DNA from 2 places in the Bartonella grahamii subsp. shimonis genome. Region 1 is predicted to be linked to the other one. Evidence: predicted binding sites of a transcription regulator. Region 1 holds the regulator's gene; the other holds the start of a gene.
The links. Region 1 encodes HrcA, which represses chaperone genes, less so after heat shock. Its sites were predicted from a motif close to GTTAGCACTCNCNNNNNGNGAGTGCTAAC; they were not measured.
Positions count from the first base shown of each region.

Region 2: a site for HrcA is predicted at 7,443-7,471, ahead of groES (co-chaperone GroES). Genes of this name have one in related genera too.

Region 1 covers NZ_CP123961.1:468,548-483,981, forward strand. The annotation lists gene rdgB (RdgB/HAM1 family non-canonical purine NTP pyrophosphatase) at 1-599, opposite strand, end outside; gene hrcA (heat-inducible transcriptional repressor HrcA) at 1,124-2,194, shown strand; gene grpE (nucleotide exchange factor GrpE) at 2,319-2,981, shown strand; partial or broken gene thpR (RNA 2',3'-cyclic phosphodiesterase) at 3,089-3,631, opposite strand; gene QHG57_RS02175 (HPr family phosphocarrier protein) at 4,248-4,541, opposite strand; gene QHG57_RS02180 (PTS sugar transporter subunit IIA) at 4,559-4,957, opposite strand; gene QHG57_RS02185 (HPr kinase/phosphatase C-terminal domain-containing protein) at 5,093-5,557, opposite strand; gene QHG57_RS02190 (sensor histidine kinase) at 5,581-7,365, opposite strand; gene QHG57_RS02195 (response regulator transcription factor) at 7,405-8,127, opposite strand; gene lysM (peptidoglycan-binding protein LysM) at 8,514-8,969, shown strand; gene QHG57_RS02205 (copper chaperone PCu(A)C) at 9,084-9,638, opposite strand; gene dnaK (molecular chaperone DnaK) at 10,361-12,253, shown strand; gene dnaJ (molecular chaperone DnaJ) at 12,411-13,553, shown strand.
Region 2 covers NZ_CP123961.1:36,767-52,200, forward strand. The annotation lists gene QHG57_RS00205 (DUF6471 domain-containing protein) at 1-98, shown strand, start outside; partial or broken gene QHG57_RS00210 (adenine-specific methyltransferase EcoRI family protein) at 309-1,273, shown strand; gene QHG57_RS00215 (hypothetical protein) at 1,532-1,771, shown strand; gene QHG57_RS00220 (hypothetical protein) at 1,841-2,167, shown strand; gene QHG57_RS00225 (GmrSD restriction endonuclease domain-containing protein) at 2,220-3,338, shown strand; partial or broken gene QHG57_RS00230 (TCP-1/cpn60 chaperonin family protein) at 4,120-4,384, opposite strand; partial or broken gene QHG57_RS00235 (TCP-1/cpn60 chaperonin family protein) at 4,437-4,701, opposite strand; partial or broken gene QHG57_RS00240 (TCP-1/cpn60 chaperonin family protein) at 4,757-5,019, opposite strand; partial or broken gene QHG57_RS00245 (TCP-1/cpn60 chaperonin family protein) at 5,075-5,339, opposite strand; partial or broken gene groL (chaperonin GroEL) at 5,395-7,037, opposite strand; gene groES (co-chaperone GroES) at 7,096-7,392, opposite strand; gene fumC (class II fumarate hydratase) at 7,619-9,007, shown strand; partial or broken gene QHG57_RS00265 (lyase family protein) at 9,481-10,188, shown strand; partial or broken gene QHG57_RS00270 (lyase family protein) at 10,660-10,891, shown strand; gene QHG57_RS00275 (outer membrane protein) at 11,518-12,408, shown strand; gene QHG57_RS00280 (hypothetical protein) at 12,671-12,799, opposite strand; partial or broken gene QHG57_RS00285 (preprotein translocase subunit SecE) at 13,262-13,339, opposite strand; gene QHG57_RS00290 (DNA adenine methylase) at 14,874-15,434, opposite strand, start outside.

The sequences.
Region 1 (15,434 bases):
CGATGTGAAAGAGGGGGAATATCATTACGTTTCCAGTTGTGTTTTTGCTCTGTTGACATTTCTCCAAAGGTATTTTCACATCCATCTGGTAAAAAAATAGGATCAAAACCAAAGCCTTTGTCTCCCCGTGGAGGCCAAATGAATGTTCCTTCAACGCATCCTCGGAAGTAATCTGCGTGGGCATCAGGCCATGCAATGCAAATGACGGATATAAAACGGCATTTTCGTTGGCTTTTTTCTTGCGCTCCGACTTTTTGGAGTTCATTTTCTATTTTTTTCATAGCTTTTGGAAAATTGCGTGTACCATCGGCTTGAATCGCCCAATCGGCGGTATAAACGCCTGGCGCACCTTCCAATGCATCTATTTCTAAGCCTGAATCATCAGAAAGGGCAGGAAGTCCTGTCTTTTTTGCTGCTGAAAAGGCTTTAATATAAGCATTTTCTTCAAATGTTTTTCCCGTTTCTTTTGGTTCTGGCAAGCCTAGTTCTTTTGCCGATTGTATTATTAAACCGAAAGGCGCAACCAAAGTAGTGATTTCATGCAATTTGCCGGTGTTATGTGTAGCAATGACAAGTTTTTTATCGGCTATACTTCTCATATAGATTTCTCCAAAAATGAAAGAGGAACTATTTTTGTGCTAAAACCAACATAAATGCTCACATACATTCTACTCAATTTTACATGATATGATTATTTTACACGTTTTATGATATTTTATTCCAATAAAAATTTTTTATCTTGTGTGAAGATAATTTTGCAAAGATATAAAAGGCACACCTTCTTTATAATAGCATTTTTATGGTAAATTTCCAATTTCCTACTTGCTCTAAAGGGTGAAATTTTCTATCCGTAGCGGTTTGTAAACAATCCAGATTCTTTTGATCAAATTCTCTTGGCAAGTTCCTACAGCAGACCACTTTACAGATCAACTCTTATCTTAAATATTTCTCACATACTCTAACAAAAAATACCTCCTGCGTAATTTATCAATCATCACTCTGAAAGGTAGCATTTTATGGCTCAATAGGATAATATATTTTTATACTACTTTAGACTATTTGACCAAACCTTGGCAAAACTTATATAAGAGATGAGTATTTTAAAAGTAGTGAAACAATTGTGATGAAGCACGAAACTATTGATAATGAACTAAAATATCTTGATGAACGTTCGCGTGATATTTTTCGCCATATTGTTGAAGCTTATCTTAATGATGGTGAACCTGTAGGGTCACGCAATCTTTCACGGCTTTTACGACAGACATTATCGCCTGCGACGATTCGCAATGTAATGAGTGATCTTGAGCATCTCGGTTTGATTTATGCACCACATGTTTCTGCGGGTCGAATGCCGACACAATCAGGTTTACGCTTTTTTGTTGATGCATTTATGGAAGCGGGCGATTTGCCAAACGAAGAGCGAGAAAATATTGAAATGCAAGTTAAAGAGGCTGGTCATGCACAATCGGTTGAACATTTTCTTGTTCAAGCAAGCCGAGTTCTTTCAGATCTTTCACGTGGGGCAGGGCTTGTTTTAGCAACAAAACAAGAAGGAACATTGAAACATATTGAATTTGTGCGCCTTGATAGGGAGCACGCTCTTGCCGTTTTAGTGACTCAACAAGGTGAAGTTGAAAATCGTATTGTTCATTTGCCAGAAGGGGTTACTCATGCACAATTGACGGAAGCAACGAATTTTCTTAATGCCCATATCCAAGGGCGTACATTGAATGAAGCTAAAGGGGAAATTGCCCGCTTATGCGCAGAAACACGGGCAGCACTTGATGATTTATCGCATCACCTTGTTGAAACGGGATTAGCTCTTTGGGGAGGAGAAGGTGCTGATCATAAAATACACCTCATTGTTCGCGGGCGTAGCAATTTACTTGAAGATGTGAAAGCAGAAGAAGATTTAGAACGGTTACGCCATTTGTTTGATGATCTTGAAACGCGTGAGAGTATGGCACAGCTTCTCGATTTAACGGATGAAGGTTCTGGGGTTCGAATTTTTATTGGTTCAGAAAATAAGTTATTTTCACTTTCTGGTTCTTCTTTAGTTGTAGCACCTTATCGTGATTCACAACAAAGAGTCATTGGTGCTTTAGGCGTTATTGGTCCTACACGGCTTAATTATGCAAGGATTGTGCCCATGGTTGATTATACAGCTCAACTTGTGTCACAGTTATTGCGTTAAAACGATGCAGGTAAGTATTTGTACTATAAAAGCTCATTGTATTATATACATCGATACCTCTTGATTTTTGTCTGTAGAATTTCGATATCGAGAATAACGAATCTTATGAAGGAATAAAATTTTTATGTCTGATGAAAAAAACAAATTTACTGACGCTTCATTTGAAAATTGTGATTTAAAAAATCCAGCTGATCGTAATACACTTAAACAGGCAGCCGATGAGTTTTTAAAAACACATAAAACAGAAGAACACGAAGACGTTGAAAAAGAAAGCAATGAGGTTAGTGATCTTTTAGCATCTTTGCAGGATGAAAATAAAGAACTGAAAGATCAGCTTTTACGTCTTGTTGCAGATATGGAAAATCTTCGACGCCGTACTATGCGAGATGTGGCGGATGCAAGGGCTTATTCCATTGCTAATTTTGCACGGGATATGTTATCTGTTTCTGACAATCTCAATCGTGCTTTGGAAGCTATTCCAGAAGGAGCAAAGGAGAGTGATGCTGGTTTGAAATCATTGGCAGAAGGCGTTGAAATGACTGAACGTGCCATGATGGCAGCATTAGAACGTCATGGGGTGCAAAAAATTTATCCAGAAGGGCAAAAATTTGATCCTCACTTTCATCAAGCGATGTTTGAAATTCCTAATGCTGATGTTCCAGATAACACTGTTCAACAAGTTGTTCAGGCAGGTTATATTATCGGGGAAAGGGTGCTACGTCCAGCTATAGTGGGTGTAGCCAAAGGAGGAGCAAAAGAAGCTTCTGTTGAAGCTGATTCGGCTTAAAAAACATCAATAATAAATCTCCAACATAAAATGCAGTATTCCCTGCAATTACACATATATGAGGTTTTTATATCAAAGGATTTTTAAAGGGTGTTATAAACACCCTTTTATTTTTGAAGCGTCCAACTTCCTTTTACAATATAGGAAGCCTGATTTAAGGGAGAAGCCGATAATAATAAAACAAAATGATCAACCACAAAAGGAGGGACAAAAAAATCATCTTGAAAAGATAGATAATAAGAAAGATCTTCAAGATTAATATCAAATATTCTTGCAAGAGCAATATGCGGAATAAATTGTCTTTCATCAGGCTTTAACTCTAATTTATTTCGGATATATTTCATCTTTTCATGTAAAAGATTAAGCTTTTCACAAGGTTCAATGCGAACCACAAGAGAATGGGGAGCATTTTCTGAATCAAAAACTGCAAAACTCTTTATCTGTAGCGTAAAAGAAGGAAGTTCTATAGTGTTAAAGGTATGCATAATTTCATCTGCTAGGGAGCTTTCAACTTCGCCAAAAAAAGATAAGGTGGCGTAAAAATTTTGTGGGTTGATCCATTACGCTTTTGGTAAGCTATTTTGCAATGATACGAGGGCTTGTGTTGTTTGTTGAGGAATCTGAAGAGCGCTAAATAGACGACCCCACAATATTATTTTCCTTATAATGAAAGATGCTATCCCAAAGGCAATATAAATAATAAGGGCAAAGTACGTACCACAGAAAAAAAGGCAATAGTATAGAAAAAGAATGTCTAAAAAATGCTTACTATAATTATGAGTGTACAAAGCTTATTCGTTTTAAGAAAATGGTTATGATATCGATAAGAATTGTGTTTTCATGATCTATCTCACAATGATGTGCAATGGAAGATTACTTGTGTATTATAAAGGCTATAAATTTAGCAGAAAATAAGAAAAGTTGATAGATTTTTGATGTGCAAAATTATTTTGACATTTATTTTTAGCTTAAAATAAAGCATATTCTAATACAAAGTGAAGAGTTCTCTTTTCTGTAAAGATTTAATTATAAGATTAAGTTGGGTAATAGCCATAATACGCAAAACTAATCAAATTGGTCAAATAATGTTAGGAAAGGAAGAAAAAATTCAGCATAACAAATTACTATAAGTTTTTACATTTATGATAATTATGCCAATCCATAATGAATATGAATATTGGTATAAAAGCGAAAAAGAAATTCAAAATAATGATGGAAATTTCCTATTTTCTAAGAATCATCATCCTTGTTTATGGTGAGAAAACGCTAGTTTTCTTCTCCAAAGTTGTTATTGATGAGCTTTTCAAGAGCATTAAGAGCATCTGTTGCTTCTGGTCCTGAAACATGAATGGTGAGGTTGCAACCGGATGAAGCTGCTAGCATCATAAGTCCCATAATTGATGATCCGCCAACGATTTTTCCATCCTTTTCAACTTCAACAGTAGCATTAAAATTGTCAACAGTTTGTACAAATTTTGCAGAAGCACGTGCATGCAACCCACGTTTATTACAGATATTGAAATGACGACTTATACATGGAAGGGTATCTTTGGAAAACATTGGTATTTTATTATCCGCTATAAAATCATACTTGGTACATTAATATATTTACGCCCTGCTTCTTGTGCTATTCTTAATGCGTCTGATAATGAAATATCAGGACATTTGCGAATAGAAATCAGTTTAATAAGCATGGGCAAATTAACACCCGCAATCATTTCAACGCGTCCTTTTTCGATAGCAGGAATAGCTATATTTGATGGTGTTCCACCGAATACATCTGTTAATATGATCACGCCATGATCCGTATCTGTATCGGTTACTGCGGCTATAATATCACCTCGGCGCTGATCTATATCGTCATCGGGATAAACGCATATTGTTGCAAACTTTTCTTGCACTCCAACAACATGTTCCACGACATGTAAAAATTCAACAGCCAGCTCACCGTGCGTTACAAGCACGAGTCCAATCATTTACGCAAACTCCTGTTAACTAATAAGATCCGACCATATTGGTGGGAAGGACATTTTACAAGGCTTTGTTCTGCTGCCAAGAAAAATTTGCAAAAAAAAGGCAAAAAGTGTGATTTTTTTATCTTTAGAAAAAAATTAGACAGATTTTTGCCATATTTTTCTAAACAAAAATGCTTCAATAGCTTGACAAATGGCTGTACAATCGGATTCACGAAGAGAGGGAAGTTTTAAAAGAGGAATATGCAAATTTTCAAATTGAAAAGTTTTATTTGTGGAAAAACGTTCATATTCCGGACCGAGAAAAATAACGCAATCGATAGTTGTGTGCTTTTCAAATTCAATCATATAAAGACCAACGCCACGAATCTCGATACCGCCCTCTAAATTATCAGGAGTGTATCCGTGAAGCTTTCCATTTTCCGCACACAACATTGTATAATCATCACTGATAAGCTTCGCTTCACGTTTTGACCACTCAGCACGGTCGAGCAAAGAAAGGGTAAGGGTTGATTTTCCTGACCCCGATGGACCTATAATTAAAAGCCCCTTGCCGCCCAATTGAAGGCAATTTGCGTGGAGTATTTCACATTTTGTTTTCATGCCTTTTACTTTGGATAAAAGATTTATTTAGCGAGGGGAAGCATAATAATAAAACGTGCCCCAGTTTTACACTTTCCCAGTGTAGGATCAATAATATTTTCGGCTGTAATTGTTCCATTATGAGCCTCGATGATTTGCCGACTAATAGAAAGGCCAAGGCCTGAGTTTTGACCAAAAGCATCTTCGTTTGGTCGATCTGTATAAAAACGCTCAAAAATGCGTTCAATATTTTCTGAACGAATGCCTGGGCCATTATCTTCAATGGTTAAAATAAGGGTTGAAGCATGACTTTTCATAGTAATGCAAATTTTGCCACGATTCCGAGGAATAAAAGAACGTGCATTTTCAAGAAGATTTGAAATCACTTGCCCTAAACGGAGTTCATGTCCCAATACAAGATAGGCTTTTCCATGAGGACGTGGGACAATATTAAGGCTTATATCAATGGTTTGTGTATTACGATACACTTCCTGAACAGCATGAACAAGACTTTCCAAAAGCGGTGTCATATCAACAACCTCTGCGGTTTCTCGTGCAAGCTCTGCATCGAGTCGCGATGCATCAGAAATATCTGTAATCAACCGATCAAGACGGCGCACATCATGTTGAATAATTTCAAGCAATTTCTCTTGTGCTTCTTCATTTTTAGCCAGAGGGAGTGTTTCAACAGCACTGCGTAGAGAGGTGAGAGGATTTTTTAATTCGTGGCTTACATCAGCAGCAAAGCGTTCAATGGCTTCAATACGCATATAAAGGGCGTTGGTCATATCACGAATAGAAGTTGAAAGGTGACCAATTTCATCCTCACGCATTGAAAAATCAGGAATTTCTACACGCTGATTATTGCCATTACGCACTCGATTAGCCGAGGCAGATAATTTACTTAATGGATGAGCAATCGTATGGGCCAAAAAGAGAGAAAGAACCAAAAGCACGCTACCTACAACGGCAAAAACTTTAAAGATAACCAGTCTTTCGCCTTTTACAATGTTATCAATATCGGAACCAGTGGTTGAAAGAAGAAGAGCTCCAACCACAGCACGATAGCGTTGAACAGGAACGGCAACAGAAACAATTAATTGACCTTGTCTGTTACGTCTTTTAGCTGTAGCAAGAGATCCGTTTAATGCGCGGTACACTTCCGGATAAGCAATACCGCTGATTTTGGTTTGTTCTCTGTCAAGAGCAATACCTTTGCCATAAAATGTGCTTGAATACCATGAAGTAAGGCGATCCCACATGTTTTGTTCTGTTTTAAGTGGAGGTAAATCATAACTAAAAACTTCTCCACTAGAATAAAGAACGCGCGAATCAAGAAGGAGAGTAGCATCACGATCATAAATACGTGCTCTTGTCGTTTTAGGGGTGATGAGACGCCGTAAAAGAGGGGCAACTTGCTCAGGGTTAATAGGGAAATCCCAAGAATCGGTTGATTGAGGGGCGGGTGTAACGCTTTCACCAGTCTGTAACTCTAAGAGTTTTTGGGGGTCAATGAGGATAGAATTTGTATCTACTGTTGCAGAAGCAGCAATAGCCCCAGCAATAATTTTTCCTTGGGTACATAAACTTTTAATTTTTGCTTCAATTAAACCATCACGAAATTGGTTAAGATATAAAATGCCTGTAACTAAAACGGCAAGGGCAGCAATGTTTAATATAACAATGCGACGTGTGAGGCTGGAAAAAAGCAATTGTCTAAAGAGACGTTGTGTTCGAAGATGCAAACGAGAAAACATAAAAAATGGCATTGAGGATGTACCATCAACGGTTGTTTTTTGTAAAGTTTCCAGTTGAGAATTGTCTGTCATCGATTTGATTGCCGTTCAAATTTTTGCGACAAAGCAGTTTTATACCTCGTGGAAACGATAACCTACACCATAAAGTGTTTCAATCATTGCAAAATCATCATCCACTTGTTTAAACTTTTTACGCAGACGTTTAATGTGACTATCAATGGTGCGATCATCTACGTAGACTTGATCACTATAGGCAGCATCCATTAAAGCATCACGACTTTTTACAACTCCTGGTCTTTGTGCTAAGGTTTGCAGAATCAAAAATTCCGTAACGGTTAAAATAACAGGTTTATCTTTCCATGTACAGGTGTGGCGTTCTTGATCCATCACAAGATCTCCACGTTTGAGAGAAGAGGTGGAAGAAGTTCCTGTAGAAAGCGGTTGGTTACGTGCATTAGAACGGCGCAAAATAGCTTTCACGCGTTCAATGAGAAGACGTTGGGAGAAAGGTTTAGTAATAAAATCATCAGCTCCCATTTTGAGACCAAATAATTCATCAATTTCATCATCTTTAGAGGTAAGAAAAATAACTGGAAGATCAGATTTTTGACGCAAACGGCGTAAGAGTTCCATCCCATCCATTCGGGGCATTTTAATATCAAAAATAGCTAAGTGTGGAGGGTGAAGTGTGAGACCCTTAAGTGCAGATGCTCCATCTGTATAGCTTTCAACCCGATATCCTTCTGTCTCAAGCGCGAAAGATAAAGATGTCAAAATATTGCGATCATCATCAACTAGTACAATCGTTTGCGTGATTGTTGGTGTATCTTTCATGGTTTCTTAGACCTTTCTATTGCTGTGGTAGCAAATTACCCACACTTATTTATATGGGAGTTCATATTTTTTTTGCAAAACAAATATGATATAAATTATAGCAAAGTAAAAAAACTTTTGTCATTACTGTAAAATATTGTTTTGCTTTCATAATTTATAACGTTTCTGCGTTTATTAAGATCCCTTCGTTTGAGAGAAAATTTTCATAAAGGCTTTTTTTATCAGGATTTATTATAAAGTTTATTATTGTCTTTGTCCTATAATTGAACAGGTATAGTTTTGATTGTTGAAGTTTAGAAAATATGCCTATGTGTTTTAAGAGCAAAGAAAAGAATGTGGCAATATATGCACAAAAATTTGTTTCTGCTACACAAAAGGAGGTCGTAATGGGATTTTTTAATTTTATTAAAACTGTAGGGGAAAAGTTAGGTATTGGGGACCATGAACCAAAAGAAAAAGATTTTAAGGCAGCATTTGATCATTTTCAACTCGGTACAGAAAAAGTAAATATTCAAGTTGAAGACGGTGAAGCTATTTTAAGCGGTGAAGTTCCAGACAGGGAAACACTTGAAAAAGCACTGCTGGTTGTTGGCAATTCACAAGGTATCTCTTCTGTAGATGTTGATCAATTAAAGATTATAGATACAACGCCTAGAAAACCTTCTCGCTTTTATGAGGTTAAATCTGGTGATAATCTTTGGAAAATTGCTGAAGAGGTTTATGGAAAAGGGCAAGGTAATAAAAACACATTTATTTTTGAAGCCAATAAGCCAATGCTAAAATCTCCCGATAAAATTTATCCTGGACAAGTTTTACGTATTCCTGAAATTGACCATAGTTAATTCATCAAAGGGGATAATTTTTTACTGATGGCATTAAACAAAAAAATAAAGAAGCGTACAAAATTTTCACGCTTCTTCATTTTAAAAGTGTGTATTTATAATAAAAAAAGGAGCTTAGTGAACAGGAGAGGAGTTAGAAGGTGATGGTGCTTTCATAGCGTTTACAGAGAAATCAACATCAATTGTTCCTGCTTTCTCAAATGTCAATTTTGCGCTAATTTTATCACCTAACTTGAATGGTTGTGAAAGCCCCATAAACATAATATGATCACCGCCAGGCTTAAGCGTGATTTCGCCATTTCCCGGAATTTCAATGCCATTGTGCATTTTTTCCATTTTCATAATATCATTAACGACAGCCATAGAGTGTATCTCTGTTGTTTTTACTCCGTTTGTGGAAATAGAAACCAAACGGTCTGGGGTATTACTGTGATTAATAATGTAAAGATAACCGCTACCAACTCTTATACCTCTAGGTGTTTCGCGTGTCCAAGGATTAAGAATTTCTATGTCGCCAAGTTTATATTGCTGAGCACCTGCTGGCAGGGTTATACCAGCAAAGAGAAGAACACACACGATATTTATGATAACCTTTTTGTATGGATATTGCGTATGTATTATATTCTTAAAGATGAGATTTGTTATTTTCTTAATAATAGATGTCATCATTGATTTACCCTCCTTCATAAGATTCACACTTTGAATGTTTTTTTATTTTAGCAGAACTTTTATTTAAAATAAAAGAAAGAAATGCTAAAATGAAATTGATTTGAATATGAGAATAAAAACCATAGAATTCTTAGATTTTAAAGGAAGACAGTAAGGTTTACAATGACAACACACCTCTCAATACTTCCGTGTTCATCTTGCAAAAGTATTTGTAAATGGTATAAAATCTATGATGTACTACCATTTTACTTAAAAAGATATAATACAGAACAAACATTAACCACTTTACCAATTTTTAATATTACGACAGCTCTTGGCATTTTAAAAAGCTTTTACATGAGTATTTTTTATTAATGATGGGCAGATCAAGAGCGAAAGAGCAATCACTCTTTTATTTTTTAATTTTTATAGAAAGATATATTTGTTGAGAGTTGCAAGAAAAATATATTATGATCTCAAGTCTCTCATAAATATGGTATTTATGGGTCATTAGAGCGCTTATTTTAAAATAAATTTTTTATTTTGGAGATGTTTCTCTCATTATTCTCTTGTAGCAATAAAAGCCTGTTCTTATATACGAGGCAGCAAGGCTTATTGCGACTTGCAATTTGTTATTATTTTATGTTGCTTGAAGCAATATACGGGCTTTGAGTGTTATGAGGAGCTGTCTTAAAAAGATGCTTTATGAAGGTTGAGGTAGCTTGCTGAATGGAGATTATAATATGGCAAAAGTAATTGGTATTGATTTGGGGACAACGAACTCTTGTGTGGCTGTTATGGATGGCAAAAACGCAAAGGTTATCGAGAACTCAGAAGGTGCACGAACAACACCTTCCGTTGTTGCCTTTACTGATGGGGGAGAGCGGCTTGTTGGACAGCCTGCTAAACGGCAGGCGGTAACAAATCCTGAAGGAACAGTTTTTGCAGTTAAACGTTTGATAGGGCGTCGTTTTGATGATCCTATGGTTGAAAAAGATAAAGCACTTGTGCCTTATAAAATTGTTAAAGGTGACAATGGTGATGCGTGGGTTGAAGAAGCGGGTAAGAAATATTCTCCATCGCAAATTTCAGCTATGATTTTGCAAAAGATGAAGGAAACAGCTGAATCTTATTTGGGTGAAAAAGTTGAACAAGCGGTTATTACTGTTCCTGCTTATTTTAATGATGCGCAACGTCAAGCGACTAAAGATGCGGGTAAAATTGCTGGACTTGAAGTTTTACGGATTATTAATGAGCCGACTGCGGCTGCTTTAGCTTATGGTTTGGACAAAAAAGACGGAAAAACAATAGCTGTTTACGATCTTGGTGGTGGTACATTTGATATTTCAGTACTTGAAATTGGAGATGGCGTTTTTGAAGTTAAATCAACCAATGGAGATACGTTTTTAGGGGGTGAAGACTTTGACATGCGCTTGGTCGGTTATTTTGCAGATGAGTTTAAGAAAGAACAAGGAATTGATCTGAAAAATGATAAACTCGCTTTACAGCGCTTAAAAGAAGCGGCAGAAAAAGCAAAAATTGAACTTTCTTCGTCGCAGCAAACAGAAATCAATTTACCATTTATCACAGCAGATCAATCAGGCCCCAAGCACTTAACAATGAAATTGACTCGGGCGAAATTTGAATCTCTGGTTGACGATTTAGTGCAGCGTACCATCGAGCCTTGTAAAGCTGCATTGAAAGATGCTGGATTAAAGGCCGGTGAGATTGACGAAGTTGTTTTAGTGGGTGGTATGACACGTATGCCCAAGATTCAGCAAGTTGTGCAGAGCTTCTTTGGTAAGGATCCACATAAAGGCGTTAATCCTGATGAAGTTGTCGCAATGGGCGCTGCCATTCAAGGGGGGGTATTGCAAGGTGATGTCAAAGACGTGTTGCTTTTAGATGTAACACCTTTATCCTTGGGGATCGAAACTTTGGGTGGGGTTTTTACACGTCTCATTGAGCGTAATACCACTATCCCAACGAAAAAATCTCAAGTTTTTTCAACAGCTGATGATAACCAGAGTGCTGTGACTATTCGTGTTTTCCAAGGTGAGCGGGAAATGGCGAGTGATAATAAGTTATTGGCTCAATTTGATCTTGTTGGTATTCCTCCAGCACCGCGTGGTATACCTCAAATTGAAGTTACTTTTGATATTGATGCGAATGGTATTGTTAATGTTTCGGCCAAAGATAAGGGAACTGGTAAAGAGCATCAAATTCGTATTCAGGCATCAGGTGGTTTAAGTGATGCTGATATTGAAAAAATGGTACAGGATGCGGAAGAGCACGCAGCTGAGGATAAAAAACGCCGTGAAGGTGTTGAAGCTAGAAATCAAGCGGAAGCTCTTATTCATTCAACTGAAAAGTCACTCAGTGAATATGGCGATAAAGTATCAGCTGAAGAAAAAGGACAGATTGAAACAGCAATATCTGAGTTGAAATCTGCGCTTGAAGGCAGTGATACTGAAGAAGTAACAACAAAGATGCAAAAATTAGCTGAAGTCAGTATGAAGCTTGGACAGGCTATGTATGAAGCTTCACAAGCAGCGAGCGCTGACACTGAAACAGAAGAAAAGAATGATGATGTTGTTGATGCTGATTTTGAAGAAGTTAATGATAAGAAGAAATAGTGTCGGCATATGTGTTGATTAATTTATAAACCCGGCCTTTGAAATATAAGGCTGGGCTTTATTATTTGAGTGAGTTGCAACTTTGTTGTTAAAAATATAAATTAAAAGCAATCTTATCCATAAAGATGGATGATAGAGAAATTATCAGGAATACATGATGAAGGTTGACTATTATGAAATTCTTGGCGTGACTCGTGAATGTGATGATAAAAAATTGAAATCTGCTTTTCGCAAGTTGGCAATGCAATATCATCCTGATCGCAACGCTGGGGATAAAGAGGCAGAGCGAAAATTCAAAGAAATTGGCGAAGCCTACGAAGTCCTTAAAGATCCCCAAAAGCGTGCTGCTTATGATCGATTTGGTCATGCGGCTTTTGAAAATAGCGGTAGTCAAAGAGGAGCAAATCCCTTTGGAGGTTTTGCTGCTGGTGGTGGATTTGCTGATATTTTTGAAGATTTTTTTGGCGAAATTATGGGAGGTGCGCACCGTAAGCGTGGTGATGGTCGCGAACGTGGTGCAGATCTGAGTTATAATATGGAAATAACCTTAGAAGAGGTATTTTCAGGAAAAACTGCAGAAATTACTATTCCCAGTTCTGTTACGTGCGATGTTTGTGAAGGATCAGGAGCGAGAAAGGGCTCTAAGCCACAAGTTTGTGGAACATGTCATGGATCTGGTCGTGTGCGTGCTGCACAAGGTTTCTTTTCCATTGAGCGGACATGTCCTTCATGTCATGGACGTGGTGAAACTATTACGGATCCATGCCCCAAATGTAAGGGGACACGACGCATAGAGAAAAAACGTTCATTGAGCGTAAATATTCCAGCTGGTATTGAAGATGGAACGCGTATTCGCCTTTCTGGTGAGGGTGATGCTGGTATTCGTGGTGGACCCAATGGTGATCTTTATATTTTCTTTTCCGTTAAACCGCATGAATTTTTTCAGCGAGAAGGAGCAGATCTTCACTGTCGCATTCCTATTTCAATGGTAACAGCTGCTTTAGGAGGAGAGTTTGAAGTTTCCGATCTTGATGGTGTTAAAGCGCGTGTTAAGATCCCAGAAGGGACACAAAATGGACGTCAATTCCGCCTTAAAGGCAAGGGTATGCCCATGTTGCGTCGGCAGCAAGCAAGGGGTGACCTTTACATCCATATCACGATTGAGACACCACAGAAACTAACGCAAGAGCAACGTGAACTATTGCAAAAATTTGAAAAACTTTCAAATCACGAGAATTCACCACAATCACATGGCTTTTTTTCACGTATGAAAGAATTTTTTGAAAATATTTCTGGTTAAAATATGTGAATGTTCTCAGAATAGATTAGAAAAAACTTTTGGAAAGTTATTTTAATTAAACTTTCTATAGTCTTATCATCTTTGAAAAGCATTTTTTCTTGAAAAGAAAAGAGAGAAACGATTAATTGAGGGTAAGTTCCTGTCGTTGATAGTTTTTTACATTTCACGAAGTTTTATGGGTAAGTCTTATTTTTGAGTGTCTATGATATTTAAAAAAGGGCTTATCCGTAAGAAAGATGCAATTGAGTGACTGATTTCCAGTGTCATGATAACAGCTTTTATGCATTCAGCATTTTTTGTATTTATTGTTTTACTCAAAATTCCTTTTTAAAAGCCCTATACTAAAACTGTAAAATAGGTAGTAGCTTACCAAGAAATGCTAAATAGCTATTAGACAATCCATCTTATTTCAAATAAAATATCAATTCCTCATAACCAATTTATTTTTGGAATTTTTGATAGTTTTAACTACTGTCTCCCTTTAAATAAGGGGTATTTTATTCGGAATAGCTTTTACATGCCTTATACCAGCTTCATTTTCTTTTAGATTGCGGATTTTGTTTTGTATTTCTGGTGTCATAAAATACTTCTTCCAGATAATAAAAAACGCTATAATCAGATTTATTTTATTCCAAAGAAATTATGAAATGAGATGGTGCATGTTGAATGCTAAAGAAGACATAGCAAAATATGTCTTGAGATGCTTGATACATCTCTCTTTTGGAGAAACAAATTCGATGGAATTCACCTAGTTGAATTTATTGGCATGATAAAAATTTGGTGGGGAGAAAAAGGGAGTTACTTTCGAAAAGAAAAATAAATACAATAAAAAAATGGCACGATATGCTTAAAAAACAGCACGATATATTGTCCAAATTGATAGTGATATGGAAAGAGAAATTCACGAAGTGAATCTTTTTCATAAAATAACATAATTAAAACAATATATTAAGAGAATTAAAAAATTCTAAAAGACATTGAAGAATTTAAGCATGTCTTGCTGTGCAGAAAGAAAAATTTAATGAACAGATCGTAAAAATGAAAAAGTTTATAAAACTTTACGAAGATAGCAATCTAAACAATTAAATGTTTTTATAAAGGTGCTTCTAGAGAGCGTTAAGAGCTATTCGCAATAAATTTAAAGGATATGATAATGTTCTATAACAAGATATTATAGATAGGTGTGAGGATTATACTGTAGCGTATTTCTTTTATTATCTTTTATATGGATTGATGTTGTCTGATTAAAGACAGTAATTAATGGGATATAAAAGCAGAATTTACTTGTATCGTAAAATTTTAGTAGAATCCTTCAGAATTCTTTTAAAAATTTCTTATTAAGCTGTTAGAGAGGTTTCTTATTCGGATTTCGGAACAGTTTCAATTATCATGAAGACAGTTAGCATAAAGGAACCATCGTATAGCTTTACGGATCTCTTCTAGAAAATTTCTTGGATAAGTACAGTGCTAAGTCAATTTATCTTGGTGATGTGTTAATTTTATTATTATAAGAAAATTTTGTTTTATCTTACAAAATCAATAGTTGTATATATTCCTATTCATTGTTAAGTATTCATAGGCGTAAACTAATGAGTTGAATATACGGCGTAGCTTTAAATTTTTCAGAATTTTGCTTTTCAATTTTATACATAAATTCATAAAATTTTTATACATAAATTCATAAAATAATGACGTTTTGCACGCCTGTATTGTTTAATTTTTCGCTGTCAATTTTTTGAGGAAGTTGTTTTCTTGTTCATCTCGTTGTTACATTTTCGTAATTTAAAGGAAAATTGACGATTTTTAGGGGATGGATAGAGTAAAGCTTTGTTTTATTGTTTTCACTTTTCCTAAATTTCACTAAGAGATGGTAAAAAGTGG
Region 2 (15,434 bases), 430 kb from region 1:
AGAACCTTAGCAATAAGATTTCTCGTGGAGCTTTTGGGGCGGACTTTATGTTGCAGGTTTTGACTGCGATTGGATGCAATGAAATTCGTTTGATTTAATAAGATTTTTTTATAAACGATAGTTTTGAATTGGTCTTAGTGAGAACGTTTTAATATGTTTAATAATGATGCACATCTTGAAAGTAAAAATAGTGGCTTGTCTAAAGCCAAAAGTACCAAAAAGGGTGAATTTTACACGCAATACAACGATATTGAAAAGGAAATGCACGCCTACACCTTGACTATGACGTTAACGTTTTTCGAGGTAAAATTGTCTTTTTACCATGTGACGCCCCCGATTGGAGTAACTTTACCAAGTATTTCGCTCAAAACTTTGAACGATTTGGCTTAAAAAACTCATTAGCACCAGTTACGCACATACCAGTAAAGATTTACAAGCTGATTATCAACCGTCTTTATTTGAAACTCAAAGCCCAAATTATGACAAAGATAAATCGGTAAAACAGGGTAAAATATTCATCCTTGATAAAGACAGTAACCATGACGGTAAAGTCGATATTAAGGATTTGCAATGGCATTACCTTAATGGCACAGGGGATTTTAAAACAGATGAAATCAAAGCCTTGCGAGATGAAGCGGATATGATTATCACCAATCCACCCTTTTCACTATTTCGTGAGTTTTTGGCATGGATAGTGGAAACGGCTAAACAATTTTCCATTATTGAAAATATAAACGCCATTACCTGTAAAGACATATTTTCACTCATTAAAAATAATGAAGCACGGTTAGGTGCGACCATTAATAGTGGTGATAGAGAGTTTAGAGTGCCTGAAAGCTACCCACTTGAAGCAGCAGGATTTAGAATTGATGATGAGGGGAATAAATATATTCGTGTAAAAGGCGTTCGGTGGTTTACAAATATCGACCATGGCAGACGACATCAACCCTTGCAACTGATGACAATGGCAGAAAATCTTAAATTTAATAAGAAAATTCAAGGAAAAAATGCTTATCAAAAATACGATTATTACAACGCCATTGAGGTACCCGTAACGATCGCCACACCAAGCGATTATAAAGGTGTTATGGGTGTGCCTATTAGCTTTTTAGACAAACACAACCCTGAACAATTTAAAATTATTGGTATGGATTTAGAAGTCAAAAATGAATCATTAAGTGATTTAGCTGTTGCTGATTGGAATGGTAAGTTAGACCGTGCTTACATTAATGGTAATCGGATGTACTCACGAATCCTCATACAAGCAGAATAATGAGAGTCCCTAATATGTATATTGAATATATAGATTATAATGATAGGCAAATGCTATTTGACAATAGTCACATGATCCGATGTGATTATTTCAACAATCTACCATTTAGAATACAGCGTATTGTGCTTACACCTGATAATCAAAACACGCAAAATATCATTGAGATTGCAAAAAAGCGTTTAAGCAATATAAATTTTAATTCAGCCAATTCGTCAGGTGATACGAGAAATTTAAGAGAAATTCAGTTAAAAGGCTTGTGTGGTTTTAATCATTGAGCAACTATGCTTTACTATGCTTAATCACTACAATACAAGTAAAAATGTTTCTATACAAATAGATAGTTCAAATAATTCTATCAATCAAGTTGATATAAAAATTATCAAAAGATGGAAAGACCAATCAGACATTGAACATCAAGCCGTAAAAACAGTAGAGATACGCTCCTCTTTTCCATTTAAGCCGATAGCAGAGGCTATAATAAAAGATTTTGATAATTAGGGACTTATACTAACCATGTCAAAACTATAGAAATGAATAAAGATTTCTATTTGCGTTTTCTTTTTAGTCTTGATTACAAATAACGGGCAGTACGTTAAAAATAATAAAGGCGGTATAGATTATAGTGCTACTACAGTTAAGTTTTTAAGTGAACAGTATTTCGATGATAATTTATTTTTGAAACGAGATTTGGTTGTCTATTTTGTCGGTGGAGCCACCAAAAACATGATGCTTGATGATACGATATCATATTATGGCTCTATGCAGTCAGATAATTTCAATAAGTCTAACACCGCAAAATATCGAAAATTAAAAATTAAAAATGCCCTTGATTGTATTTCTATAATTCAACTAATGTTAAACGTTGTCGCTGATGAAGCATCTAACGGAAAATAAGAATAATTTATGAAAACCACGCTTAAGACTTATAGCATTGCCGATATCTGTCATGGATTCACCTATAACGAATTTGAAGGCAAAGGCTTATTTGGCTTACTCAGGCAAACTTACCATTCAACCTGAATACCAACGCAATTATATCTATGCTGATGGTAAACGTGATGTTGCCGTTATTAAATCTATCCTAAAAGGCTACCCATTGGGTTTGTTGTATTTTAACCAAACAGGGGATGGTATCTATGAGGTTTTAGACGGACAGCAACGCATTACCAGTATCGGGCGATTTGTTACCAATAAATTTGCCATCATGGATAACAATAAGACCCCGCAATATTTCAACGCACTACCACCTGAACAGCAAGATTTGATTAATAAAACCAACCTTTTAGTATATGTATGTGACGGTGAGGAAATCGAAATTAAAAACTGGTTTAAAACCATCAACATTGCAGGCGTACCACTCAATGAACAAGAATTATTAAATGCTGTCTATTCAGGAAAATTTGTAACCCTAGCGAAAGCCGAATTTAGCAACAGCCAAAACGCCAATATTAACAAATGGGCGAGTTATGTGCGAGGATCAGCTTTACGCCAAGACTTTTTAGCCACCGCCCTTGAATGGGTCAGCCGTAACAATGTAGGCGACTACATGAGCCGTTACCGTCATAATGACAACATCAGCAAACTAAAAACCTATTTTAATACCGTAATTGACTGGGTATCAGGGATTTTTACTACTGTTGAGAAAGAAATGCAAGGGTTAGAATGGGGGCGATTATATGAAACCTACAAATCCAAGCCTTACAATCCGCAAACCATTAGTGAGCAAGTAAAAACCCTATATGCAGACCCTTATGTCAAAGACCGTAAAGGAATTTTTGAATATGTGCTAGGTGGTATGATGGATAAAAAATTACTTAATGTAAGAGTATTTGATGAAGCTACAAAAAAATCAACCTATGCCAAACAAACCACCAATTCCGAAGTGAATGGTATTTCAAATTGCCCGCTATGTGTAATCAGTAACAATGTCAATAAAAATAAAATTTGGAAACTTGCCAACATGGATGCAGACCATGTGACCGCGTGGAGTAAAGGGGGTGCAACCGACAAGGCTAATTGTGAAATGTTCTGTAAAACGCATAATAGAGCTAAGGGTAATAAATAACACACATCACTCATAAACATTGGTTTTGTGCAAATGCTACATCAAGTACTCCATAATGACGGGATTTTGCCCAAAAAAACACGCAAACAACAAAAGAAGGCATCATCTTCATTATTTAATAAGATATTACTATAAATACCTCTAAAAGCCATAAAGCAAAAAGATGATGGCAAGACGAGTGATTATATGTTTTCACATTCTTTCTCAATGAGACTGTCTTTCTATTATAGAGATTAACTCAAACAGAGATATGCTTGTCCCAGTATACAAAAGTCGTTTAACAAAGCAAACACTGAGTTTTGTTTTCATACAAAAGCTTAAGCACCAGCATCTTATTCATAAAAAAATAAACAAGACCAACATGCTCTATTCAACTTTCAATAGGCCCGAACTCTTGCGTTGGTTCGTCCCCCCTTCTAAAGCACAAACACTAAAGCACAAACACAGGATTTTTTTAAGGGTGCATGCGTAAACTTGAAATAAAAAATGGAACTGTATAAGAAAAAATGAATATAAATCAAAAAGTTGTATTTTCATCAATAAAATATTTTCAAAGACAATCACGATCCCCCTCCCCACAATAAAAACACCTCATAAATGCAAGAAAAAAGTCATGAATAAAGAGAGAGATCTACTCACAATGGCGATACATCAACCAATGAAAAATAAAAAATGCTATAAGATCACTGTCGTAAAAGAAATAACTGTACGAAACGTGAAAAAGCATTTAAAAAACGGGCACAAAAGGCCCGTTTCTTTATTACCTCTATGGAACAAGAGCTTAGAAATCCATTCCGCCCATTCCACCCATTCCGCCACCTGGCATTGGAGGCATTGGTGTATCTTTCTTTGGAAGTTCAGCAACCATTGCTTCTGTTGTAATCAAAAGGCTAGCAATCGAAGCCGCATTCTGGAGAGCAGAACGCACAACCTTTACAGGGTCAACAATTCTTGAAAGCAATCAAATCACCAAATTCACCCGTGGCGGTATTGTAACCATAAGTGTCAGCATTATTTTCCAACACCTTGCCCACAATAATCGCGGCTAAAAAAAAACGGGCACAAAAAGCCCGTTTCTTTATTCTATGGAACAAGAGCTTAGAAATCCATTCCGCCCATTCCACCCATTCCGCCACCTGGCATTGGAGGCATTGGTGTATCTTTCTTTGGAAGTTCAGCAACCATTGCTTCTGTTGTAATCAAAAGGCTAGCAATCGAAGCCGCATTCTGGAGAGCAGAACGCACAACCTTTACAGGGTCAACAATTCTTGAAAGCAATCAAATCACCAAATTCACCCGTGGCGGTATTGTAACCATAAGTGTCAGCATTATTTTCCAACACCTTGCCCACAATAATCGCAGCTAAAAAAAACGGGCACAAAAGGCCCGTTTCTTTATTACCTCTATGGAACAAGAGCTTAGAAATCCATTCCGCCCATTCCACCCATTCCGCCACCTGGCATTGGAGGCATTGGTGTATCTTTCTTTGAGTTCAGCAACCATTGCTTCTGTTGTAATCAAAAGGCTAGCAATCGAAGCCGCATTCTGGAGAGCAGAACGCACAACCTTTACAGGGTCAACAATTCTTGAAAGCAATCAAATCACCAAATTCACCCGTGGCGGTATTGTAACCATAAGTGTCAGCATTATTTTCCAACACCTTGCCCACAATAATCGCAGCTAAAAAAAACGGGCACAAAAGGCCCGTTTCTTTATTACCTCTATGGAACAAGAGCTTAGAAATCCATTCCGCCCATTCCACCCATTCCGCCACCTGGCATTGGAGGCATTGGTGTATCTTTCTTTGGAAGTTCAGCAACCATTGCTTCTGTTGTAATCAAAAGGCTAGCAATCGAAGCCGCATTCTGGAGAGCAGAACGCACAACCTTTACAGGGTCAACAATTCTTGAAAGCAATCAAATCACCAAATTCACCCGTGGCGGTATTGTAACCATAAGTGTCAGCATTATTTTCCAACACCTTGCCCACAATAATCGCAGCTAAAAAAAACGGGCACAAAAGGCCCGTTTCTTTATTACCTCTATGGAACAAGAGCTTAGAAATCCATTCCGCCCATTCCACCCATTCCGCCACCTGGCATTGGAGGCATTGGTGTATCTTTCTTTGAAGTTCAGCAACCATTGCTTCTGTTGTAATCAAAAGGCTAGCAATCGAAGCCGCATTCTGGAGAGCAGAACGCACAACCTTTACAGGGTCAACAATTCCCAAAGCAATCAAATCACCAAATTCACCCGTGGCGGTATTGTAACCATAAGTGTCAGCATTATTTTCCAACACCTTGCCCACAATAATAGCGGCTTCTTCACCGGCATTGGTTGCAATTTGACGTGCTGGCGCTTGGAGAGCACGGCGAACGATGTGAATACCAGCTTCTTGGTCAGGATTACTTCCCTTAACGGTCAACGCATTTGCTGCACGCAACAATGCGGTACCACCACCAGCAACAATACCTTCTTCAACAGCAGCACGTGTTGCATTCAAAGCATCATCAACACGGTCTTTCTTTTCTTTCACTTCAACTTCTGTTGCACCACCCACACGGATAACAGCAACACCACCAGCGAGTTTAGCAAGTCTTTCTTGCAATTTTTCACGATCATAGTCAGAGGTTGTTTCTTCAATCTGAGCTTTGATTTGATTGACGCGAGCAGTAATTTCAGCCTTTTGCCCAGCACCATCAATAATGGTGGTGTTTTCTTTAGAAATATTCACTTTCTTTGCACGGCCAAGCATATCTAAAGTAACATTTTCAAGTTTAATGCCCACATCTTCAGAAATAACCTGTCCGGATGTCAAGATTGCGATATCCTCTAACATTGCTTTACGGCGATCACCAAATCCAGGTGCTTTTACAGCAGCAATTTTCAAACCACCACGCAACTTGTTGACCACGAGCGTTGCCAAAGCTTCACCTTCCACATCTTCAGCGATAATGAGAAGTGGTTTTCCAGATTGCACAACAGCTTCAAGCACAGGAAGTAAGGATTGCAAATTAGACAGTTTCTTTTCATGAATGAGAATGTAAGGATCATCAAGATCAGCGACCATTTTCTCAGCATTTGTGACAAAATAAGGGGAAAGATACCCACGGTCAAATTGCATTCCTTCAACGACTTCTAATTCCGTTTCAGCGGTTTTAGCTTCTTCCACGGTAATGACGCCTTCATTGCCCACTTTTTCCATAGCATCAGCAATCATTTTACCGATTTCAGCAGCGCCATTAGCAGAAATTGTTCCTACTTGTGCAATTTCTGCTGAAGTTTGGATTTTTTTTGCTTTTTTGAAGAGATTTGCCACCACTTCATCCACAGCAGCATCAATCCCGCGTTTAAGATCCATTGGGTTCATACCCGCAGCAACAGCTTTAACACCTTCTTGCACAATAGCTTGTCCTAAAACAGTTGCTGTCGTTGTTCCATCACCAGCAATATCATTGGTTTTAGAAGCAACTTCGCGCAACATTTGTGCACCCATATTTTCGAACTTATCTTCGAGTTCGATTTCCTTTGCAACGGATACACCATCTTTTGTGATGCGAGGCGCACCAAATGATTTATCAATCACCACATTGCGACCTTTAGGGCCGAGTGTCACCTTAACAGCATTAGCAAGGATGTCGACACCGCGCAACAAACGCTCACGCGCTTCACGGCCAAATTTGACTTCTTTAGCAGCCATTTAATTTCTCCTTGGAGTTTTCTCAAAATAGTACACAATGAAAAATTGAGCGCTTCAATTAGCCCATAATTCCCATAATGTCAGATTCTTTCATAATGAGGAGGTCTTCCCCATTAATCTTGACTTCAGTTCCAGACCATTTTCCAAACAGAATACGGTCTCCTGTTTTTACCTCTAAAGGCACACGCTTGCCATTATCATCGAGAGCGCCATTGCCAACAGCAATCACTTCGCCTTCTTGAGGTTTTTCTTTTGCTGTATCAGGGATGATAATCCCACCTGCCGTTTTATTTTCAGATTCAACCCGACGGACAACGACACGATCGTGAAGTGGGCGGAATTGTATATTAGCCATGTTTTAAATCCTTAAAACTGAACATAATTGCATTAATCTTAAAAGTTCTTGCTAGCACTCTCAAACTATGAGTGCTAGCATGGGTTAGATATAAAATCGGCATCTCTCAATGTCAAGAATAGCCATAAAATAATTTTTCTAAATTAAGCTTCAAAGTCTTGCCTCTTATTGCACTTTCGCGCTATCTAACTTTTTTAAGAACCCGTAAACAAAAAAGGATCTTATCATGGTTGAAACACGTCAGGAAACGGATAGCTTTGGAACGATTTCGGTACGTCAAGATCGTTATTGGGGCGCACAAACTGAACGTTCTCTGCATAATTTTAATATTGGCAGTGAAAAGCAGCCTCTTACCATCATTTACGCCTTAAGCCTTGTAAAAAAAGCTGCTGCCCTTGTAAATATGGACAAAGGTAAGCTTTCACCAAAGATTGGAAAAGCGATTGTCACGGCTGCCGATGAAGTTCTCTCTGGCACATTCGATACGCATTTTCCCCTTTCTGTTTGGCAAACAGGCTCTGGCACTCAAAGCAATATGAATGTCAACGAAGTTATCGCCAACCACGCCAGCATGCTTTTAGGAGGAAAACTGGGAAGCAAAAAGCCTGTTCATCCCAATGACCATGTCAATATGAGCCAATCATCGAACGATTCCTTTCCCACAGCACTTCATATTGCCACCACGCTGCAAACACGCCAACATCTCTTTCCCATTCTTGAAGCACTCATCACCACTTTAAGAAAAAAAGAAGAAGAATTTGCCGATATCATTAAAATCGGCCGCACCCATACGCAAGATGCAACCCCCTTAACGCTTGCACAAGAATTTTCAGGCTATCGTGCCGCATTAGAAGCCAATCTTCAACGCATTGAAACGGCCCTTGCTGATGTTCAAATGCTTGCCCAAGGAGGAACAGCTGTCGGAACAGGACTGAATGCACCAAAAGGTTTTGACGTTGCCTTTGCTGAAACAATCAGCTCTCTAACGGGAATATCCTTTAAGACGGCTCACAATAAATTTGAAGCACTTGCCCATCATGGCGCCCTTGCGCATTTCCACGGGAGCTTGAATGCCCTCGCTGCTGATCTGTTTAAAATTGCCAATGACATTCGGTTTTTAGGCTCAGGACCACGTTCCGGTTTAGGCGAATTAAATTTGCCTGAAAATGAACCCGGCTCTTCTATTATGCCTGGCAAAGTCAACCCCACCCAATGTGAAGCCATGACAATGGTTGCAGCCCAAGTTTTTGGTAATCATACCAGCGTAACCTTTGCCGCAAGCCAAGGACATTTTGAACTCAACGTTTATAAACCTGTTATTGGCTATAACGTTTTACAATCGATTACCCTTCTTGGTGATTGCATGCGCTCTTTTGATATGCATTGCATTCAAGGATTACAGGCCAATCGCATTCATATTCACTCGCTCATGGAGCGCTCACTCATGTTAGTCACAGCTCTTGCACCAGAAATTGGCTATGAAAAAGCTGCTGAAATTGCCAAAGCAGCGCATAAAAATGATACAACTTTGCGCACCGAAGCATTAAAAGCAGGCGTTTCTGTAGAAGATTATGACCGATTAGTTGATCCCAAAAAGATGATTTCTCCCCAATAAAACCAATAAACAACCTAATAAAAAAAGATACAAGCGTCTTAAACCCAATCTTTCTGTCAAAAGATCGGGGCATAAATGCCCCGATGATGACAGATAACGATTACTCACAGTATTCATTTTAAGCTTTTGTCCATATTTATGCTTTTGTATAAAAGAGATAATATATTGATTTATAATGATAATATAGCGTTATTCATCTTGAATTAAGAATCCTGAATACCGTAAGATTTTCTCATTTTAAATCTGTCCCATGTTGAAGCAATCAAAATCACTTACTTGCACATCACAAGTGGGCTGAATGTGTGGATAGCAATTGTATAAGAAAGGACTAAAACGCCTCTAATGAACAGCCTCAAATGCCAAGGGCTATCGCAACATTGGGAGAGAGAGCTATCTCAACATGAAGCTGGCAAATGAGTGTGATAGTACCGCGGCTTGCTCCTTTATGAAGCCTAAAGATGGAAGTGCTCAATGGAGAAACAGCTGTCGGAACAGGACTGAATGCACCAAAAGGTTTTGACGTTGCCTTTGCTGAAACAATCAGCTCTCTAACGGGAATATCCTTTAAGACGGCTCACAATAAATTTGAAGCACTTGCCCATCATGGCGCCCTTGCGCATTTCCACGGGAGCTTGAATGCCCTCGCTGCTGATCTGTTTAAAATTGCCAATGACATTCGGTTTTTAGGCTCAGGACCACGTTCCGGTTTAGGCGAATTAAATTTGCCTGAAAATGAACCCGGCTCTTCTATTATGCCTGGCAAAGTTAACCCCACCCAATGTGAAGCCATGACAATGGTTGCAGCCCAAGTTTTTGGTAATCATACCAGCGTAACCTTTGCCGCAAGCCAAGGACATTTTGAACTCAACGTTTATAAACCTGTTATTGGCTATAACGTTTTACAATCGATTACCCTTCTTGGTGATTGCATGCGCTCTTTTGATATGCATTGCATTCAAGGATTACAGGCCAATCGCATTCATATTCACTCGCTCATGGAGCGCTCACTCATGTTAGTCACAGCTCTTGCACCAGAAATTGGCTATGAAAAAGCTGCTGAAATTGCCAAAGCAGCGCATAAAAATGATACAACTTTGCGCACCGAAGCATTAAAAGCAGGCGTTTCTGTAGAAGATTATGACCGATTAGTTGATCCCAAAAAGATGATTTCTCCCCAATAAAACCAATAAACAACCTAATAAAAAAAGATACAAGCGTCTTAAACCCAATCTTTCTGTCAAAAGATCGGGGCATAAATGCCCCGATGATGACAGATAACGATTACTCACAGTATTCATTTTAAGCTTTTGTCCATATTTATGCTTTTGTATAAAAGAGATAATATATTGATTTATAATGATAATATAGCGTTATTCATCTTGAATTAAGAATCCTGAATACCGTAAGATTTTCTCATTTTAAATCTGTCCCATGTTGAAGCAATCAAAATCACTTGCTTGCACATCACAAGTGGGCTGAATGTGTGGATAGCAATTGTATAAGAAAGGACTAAAACGCCTCTAATGAACAGCCTCAAATGCCAAAGGCTATCGCAACATTGGGAGAGAGCTGTCTCAACATGAAGCTGGCAAATGAGTGTGATAGTACCGCGGCTTGCTCCTTTTAGAGGCTTAAAGATGGAAGTGCTCAATGGAGAAACAGCTGTTGGAACAGAACTCAATGCACCGAAAGGTTTTGACCTTTGCTAAAACAATCAGCTCTCTAACGGGAATATCCTTGAAAGCTCACAATAAATTTGAAGCACTTGCCCATCATGGCGCCCTTGCGCATTTCCACGGGAGCTTGAATGCACGCGCTAATCTCTTTAAAATTGCCAATGACATTCGGTTTTTAGGCTCTGGTCCACGTTCCGGTTTAGGCAAATGGAAAGAATCGTTTATCGTTTTTATACGCTGCATGAGAAACCTCAGAGAACATAAAATTCTCGCACTTTGCTCCCTCTTATTCTTCGTATTCCATTCAATCAATCAAAACCATTCGCTTGGATTGTCATAAGCAAAAGTGGCATATAGATAAAAAAGAAATAAAGTCGTTCATCCTCTCAAGGGCTCAAAAGACTATCGCAATATAAAGCTCTGCAATATTGGAAACCAGTAAAAAAATATGATAGTGCGCCTATGCATTTTTTACTATCAATTAAATATTAAGCACAATGATATTAATCATTATGGATAATACGTTTAACACTGACTAATTAAAGAGTATTTTTCATATATAAAATAATTATTTTTTAAATAAATCAAAAGCTTATTTACTATACCATAATTTTTTCTAAAACACAGCAACACTGAAAGAGTATATAAAAAGTCCTGAAAAATTAATACAAACAGGGGTAATAGCACGAAAGCAAGTTTAAAAAATGCTTAAATATGGGTAATTATAGATTTTTTGAGTATTTTAGTTTTCATAATGAAATTAAACTTTAGATTTCTTTAACCAAATCGTGTATAATGCGCTCTGTATCTGAAATAACATTGGGAATATTTTTTATGAAAACGACATGTTTAATTACACTATCTATTCTCACTTTCATTACCGCTTCAACAGCGCAAGCAGCAGATACGGTAATCTTTGAGCCATCAAAACCGAAGGTTTCATTGCAGAATGCTTCATCGTCACGTATCTCTCCGGTTACTGTTTCTGCACCTTTTTCTTGGTCTGGTTTTTATTTTGGAGGACAAATTGGATATTTTTCCAATAAAAATACTCTAAATTACGCACAAGAAGCCAAGACTGGGAAATGGGCTTGGGTTGATAGAAATTTATCACCAAAACTATCAGGATTGAGAGCAAGTTTGTATGCAGGTTCTAATATTGATCTGGGAGGTGACTTTGTTTTCGGTTTTGATACAGACATAGCCTGGTCTGGGCAAAAAAGCACCCAAACAAACAATGGAAAGAAAATTCTAGATGAATTAGACTCTATTAACATTGCCTTTAAAGAAGCTGGGATTCCTATCATAAAGCCTGCAGCTCCGGATGAAACGATACCCAATTATGGTGATATTGTTGTCAGCAGTGTAACATTGAAAGAAAAATGGACTGGTGCTGCGCGCACGCGTATTGGTTTTGCTTCCCATCGTCTTATGCCTTATATTGCAGGGGGTATAGCCTATACACAGATGCAATATATCATGTCACTTTTATCAAAATCGCAAGAAGATTCGACAATTTTTGCTTCTGGCAATGTATTAGATGAGACAAAAATAATGTTTGGCTACACTGTTGGTGGTGGTTTTGATCTTGCAATGACAGATAATATCATCATGCGTACAGAATATCGTTATTCAGATTTTTTTAAAAAGAAATTTGCAAACGATAACCTTAAAATCTCTTCCCAAACGCATGATTTTCGTTTTGGTATCGCTTATAAATTCTAAATTTTGTAGAGAAATTGAACGATTAAAAAACCCTGTTAAAAACGGGGTTTTTTTATGCCCCTTTCCCCTTAAAAGACCTAGATTCTAAAAACTAAGAAACTATAAACAAATAGTCACGAAACAGTTCAGCCTCTCCCTCTTTTAAAGCAAGCCCCTATCCTCTCACCCTTTCATATAATGCATTTAGAATATAAAAGCTTTACCATCATAGCACTGGCACCATCGTAAAACAAATTGAGAGCAGTTATTAAGAACTATTTCTTTAAAAGAAATATGGATATTGTGCATCAATTGCAGTTTCATAGGATAATGTCGACTTACCTCCTCCCCCCTCAAAGGATAAAGATTCTAAAAAACCATTTTTAAAAACCATATCCGTTTGCAAAAACACAACGACTCTTTGGGTCTCTTGGGCAGACTCTTGGGCGGGCTCTTGGGCGGGCTCTTGGCGGGACTCTCTTGGGCGCTTCTTGGGGGACTCTTGGGGCGGGCTTCTCTGGGTGCCTCCCCATTGAACTTCCCTTAAACCTAAAGCAAGATAAACACACTTAAGAATATCCAACACACACTGAAAAAATACTGTAACATTTCAAGGAAGTTTACAGTCCCTCTATGACCACACTTCAACTAACAACGTTTTACGACATAAACGGAATAACGCAATAACAGCACAAAATAGCAGATTATTTCATATGTTAATTTTTAATCTCCCTCAAGAGCAAAAATATCTCCCTCATTAATCCATAAACAATTCAGTTTTTTCTAAACAGTAACGACCCTAGTCACTTCTCGCGCTTTACTTCATAAGATAACGAATCTACTTTTCGAGATTTTATCCAATCCCCCTTCCGCTAAAAAAGAGAGCTGAAACCAACGCAGTTACCAACAAAACCATAATGGTAGAAATAACGGTTTCACGACGTGTAATCCATTACTTTCACACTTTGTTTCTTTCCATACTTTTGCAAAAGAAAACCTCTATTGTAAAGATGACTGCTCAGTAAAAGAAAAGATTACAGCTCTTCGAATAACTGAGAATAAAGGATCGTAACCGCCACTTCACCCCTAAAAAGTAAAACTTTCTCCATTAATCCATAGACAATTGTTTTTTTCGCTATAAACTCGCCAGCTTCTCCTGATAGGATCGCTTTATAAAATAACGAGAGCTGACTTACCTCCCCCCTCAAAGGATAAAGATTCTAAAAAACCATTTTTAAAAACCATATCCGTTTGCAAAAACACAACGACTCTTTGGGTCTCTTGGGCAGACTCTTGGGCGGGCTCTTGGGCGGGCTCTTGGCGGGACTCTCTTGGGCGCTTCTTGGGGGACTCTTGGGGCGGGCTTCTCTGGGTGCCTCCCCATTGAACTTCCCTTAAACCTAAAGCAAGATAAACACACTTAAGAATATCCAACACACATACACTGAAAAAATACTGTAGCATTTCAAGGAAGTTTACAGTCCCTCTATGACCACACTTCAACTAACAACGTTTTACAGCTATTATATACCAAAGTAGAGCGAGGATATTGCGGTTCTCTGTTTATGTAATTTCTGTAGCGGGGAGACAGCTTCATTTAGGGAGAACATGAAGTTGTCAAGGCAAAAATCAATTTCCAACCTTACCATTTCTTTTTACTTCGGCTTTACGACTTTCAAAAGCCTCTAAAGCACTATCTTTTAAGCCTCTAAAACTCTGTCCTTTAAAGAGTGGAGATTACGCATTGTCTCATGCTTTTGTTTCTCACGGATCTGTTTGGAATCACGCCCTTCATGTCATACGACAGCGCTCCAAACCAAACACACTCAAATCCAAAACACTTGGGTTGCCAATTTCCATGCGTATTTTAAAGACACATCTCTCAAAACCCTCAAACCCATTTTGCGACAATGCCCCACAAGAATATAAAATCTATAAAGCACCATCTTTAACACTCCATAAAAGTACAAGATAAAAGTGCAAGCTGGCACCATCCATCATACACTCCTACCCCAATGATGCCCTTGAAACGGTTTATTAAGAGGCATTTTTATTCCTTTTTTGTAAAATTTCATTCCACAATAGCAATAGCTTACCTAGCTTGTAATGTACAAGAGACATGATTATGGTTAATTTACTATAAACAGACTTAAAATGAGAAAATCCTACGGTATTCGAGGTTTTTCATTCAACATGCAAAACATTAAACACTGTTTATAAATCCCACATGTTTTATAAATCCCCCGTGTTTTATAAATCCCCCGTGTTTTATAAATCAACGTGTTTTATAAATCAACGTGTTCTATAAATCAACGTGATATGCATAACAGAATAAAGAAAACCCATAACTGGTGCGGGTGGTCTGTACCATTTTATAAGTATTTTTATAATATTTTCAATAAGTTAATAAAAATATCAAATAATAAAACCACCTTTTAAACCACCTGATATACAGAATCTATAACACTATCAAATAGCACCATCATCTATATATTGCAATTACAAATCAAGAGTTCTTTTCGGGGAGGTTTTTTTGCCGTACCTGCTGTCCAAAGGGTCTCTAATTCTAAAAAGTCAAAATCTTTAAAGATCTCTCGAACCGCATCACAATCATTCAGACTCAAGGCGAATTTGCCTTGGATGCTTTTGAGAACTTTTGCCATGTTCACAAAATCATCTTCAACAAAATTCCCAGAGCTGTAACACTTCTTCTTCACAAGATAAGGCGGGTCTAGGTAAAACAAGCTATCTGGAGCATCAAAAAGTTCGACAACCCGCTCCCACGACAAATTTAAGATCGTCGTATCAAGAAGCTTCTGTCTAACACGTCGCATCCTTGCTAAAAGCTTATCGGGATTAAATAATGGAGGCTTTTTCCTTCCAAAGCCAAAAGAGACATACTCTTTTTTCCCATACATCACACAACGTTGGAGAAACAAAAAGCGAGCGGCTCTTTCAACTTCGGAGAGGCTCTCTGGTTCAATAGCCGCAAGTTCAAAAAACAACTGTCTTGAACAAACAAACCACTCCAGTCGTTTGGCTAAATC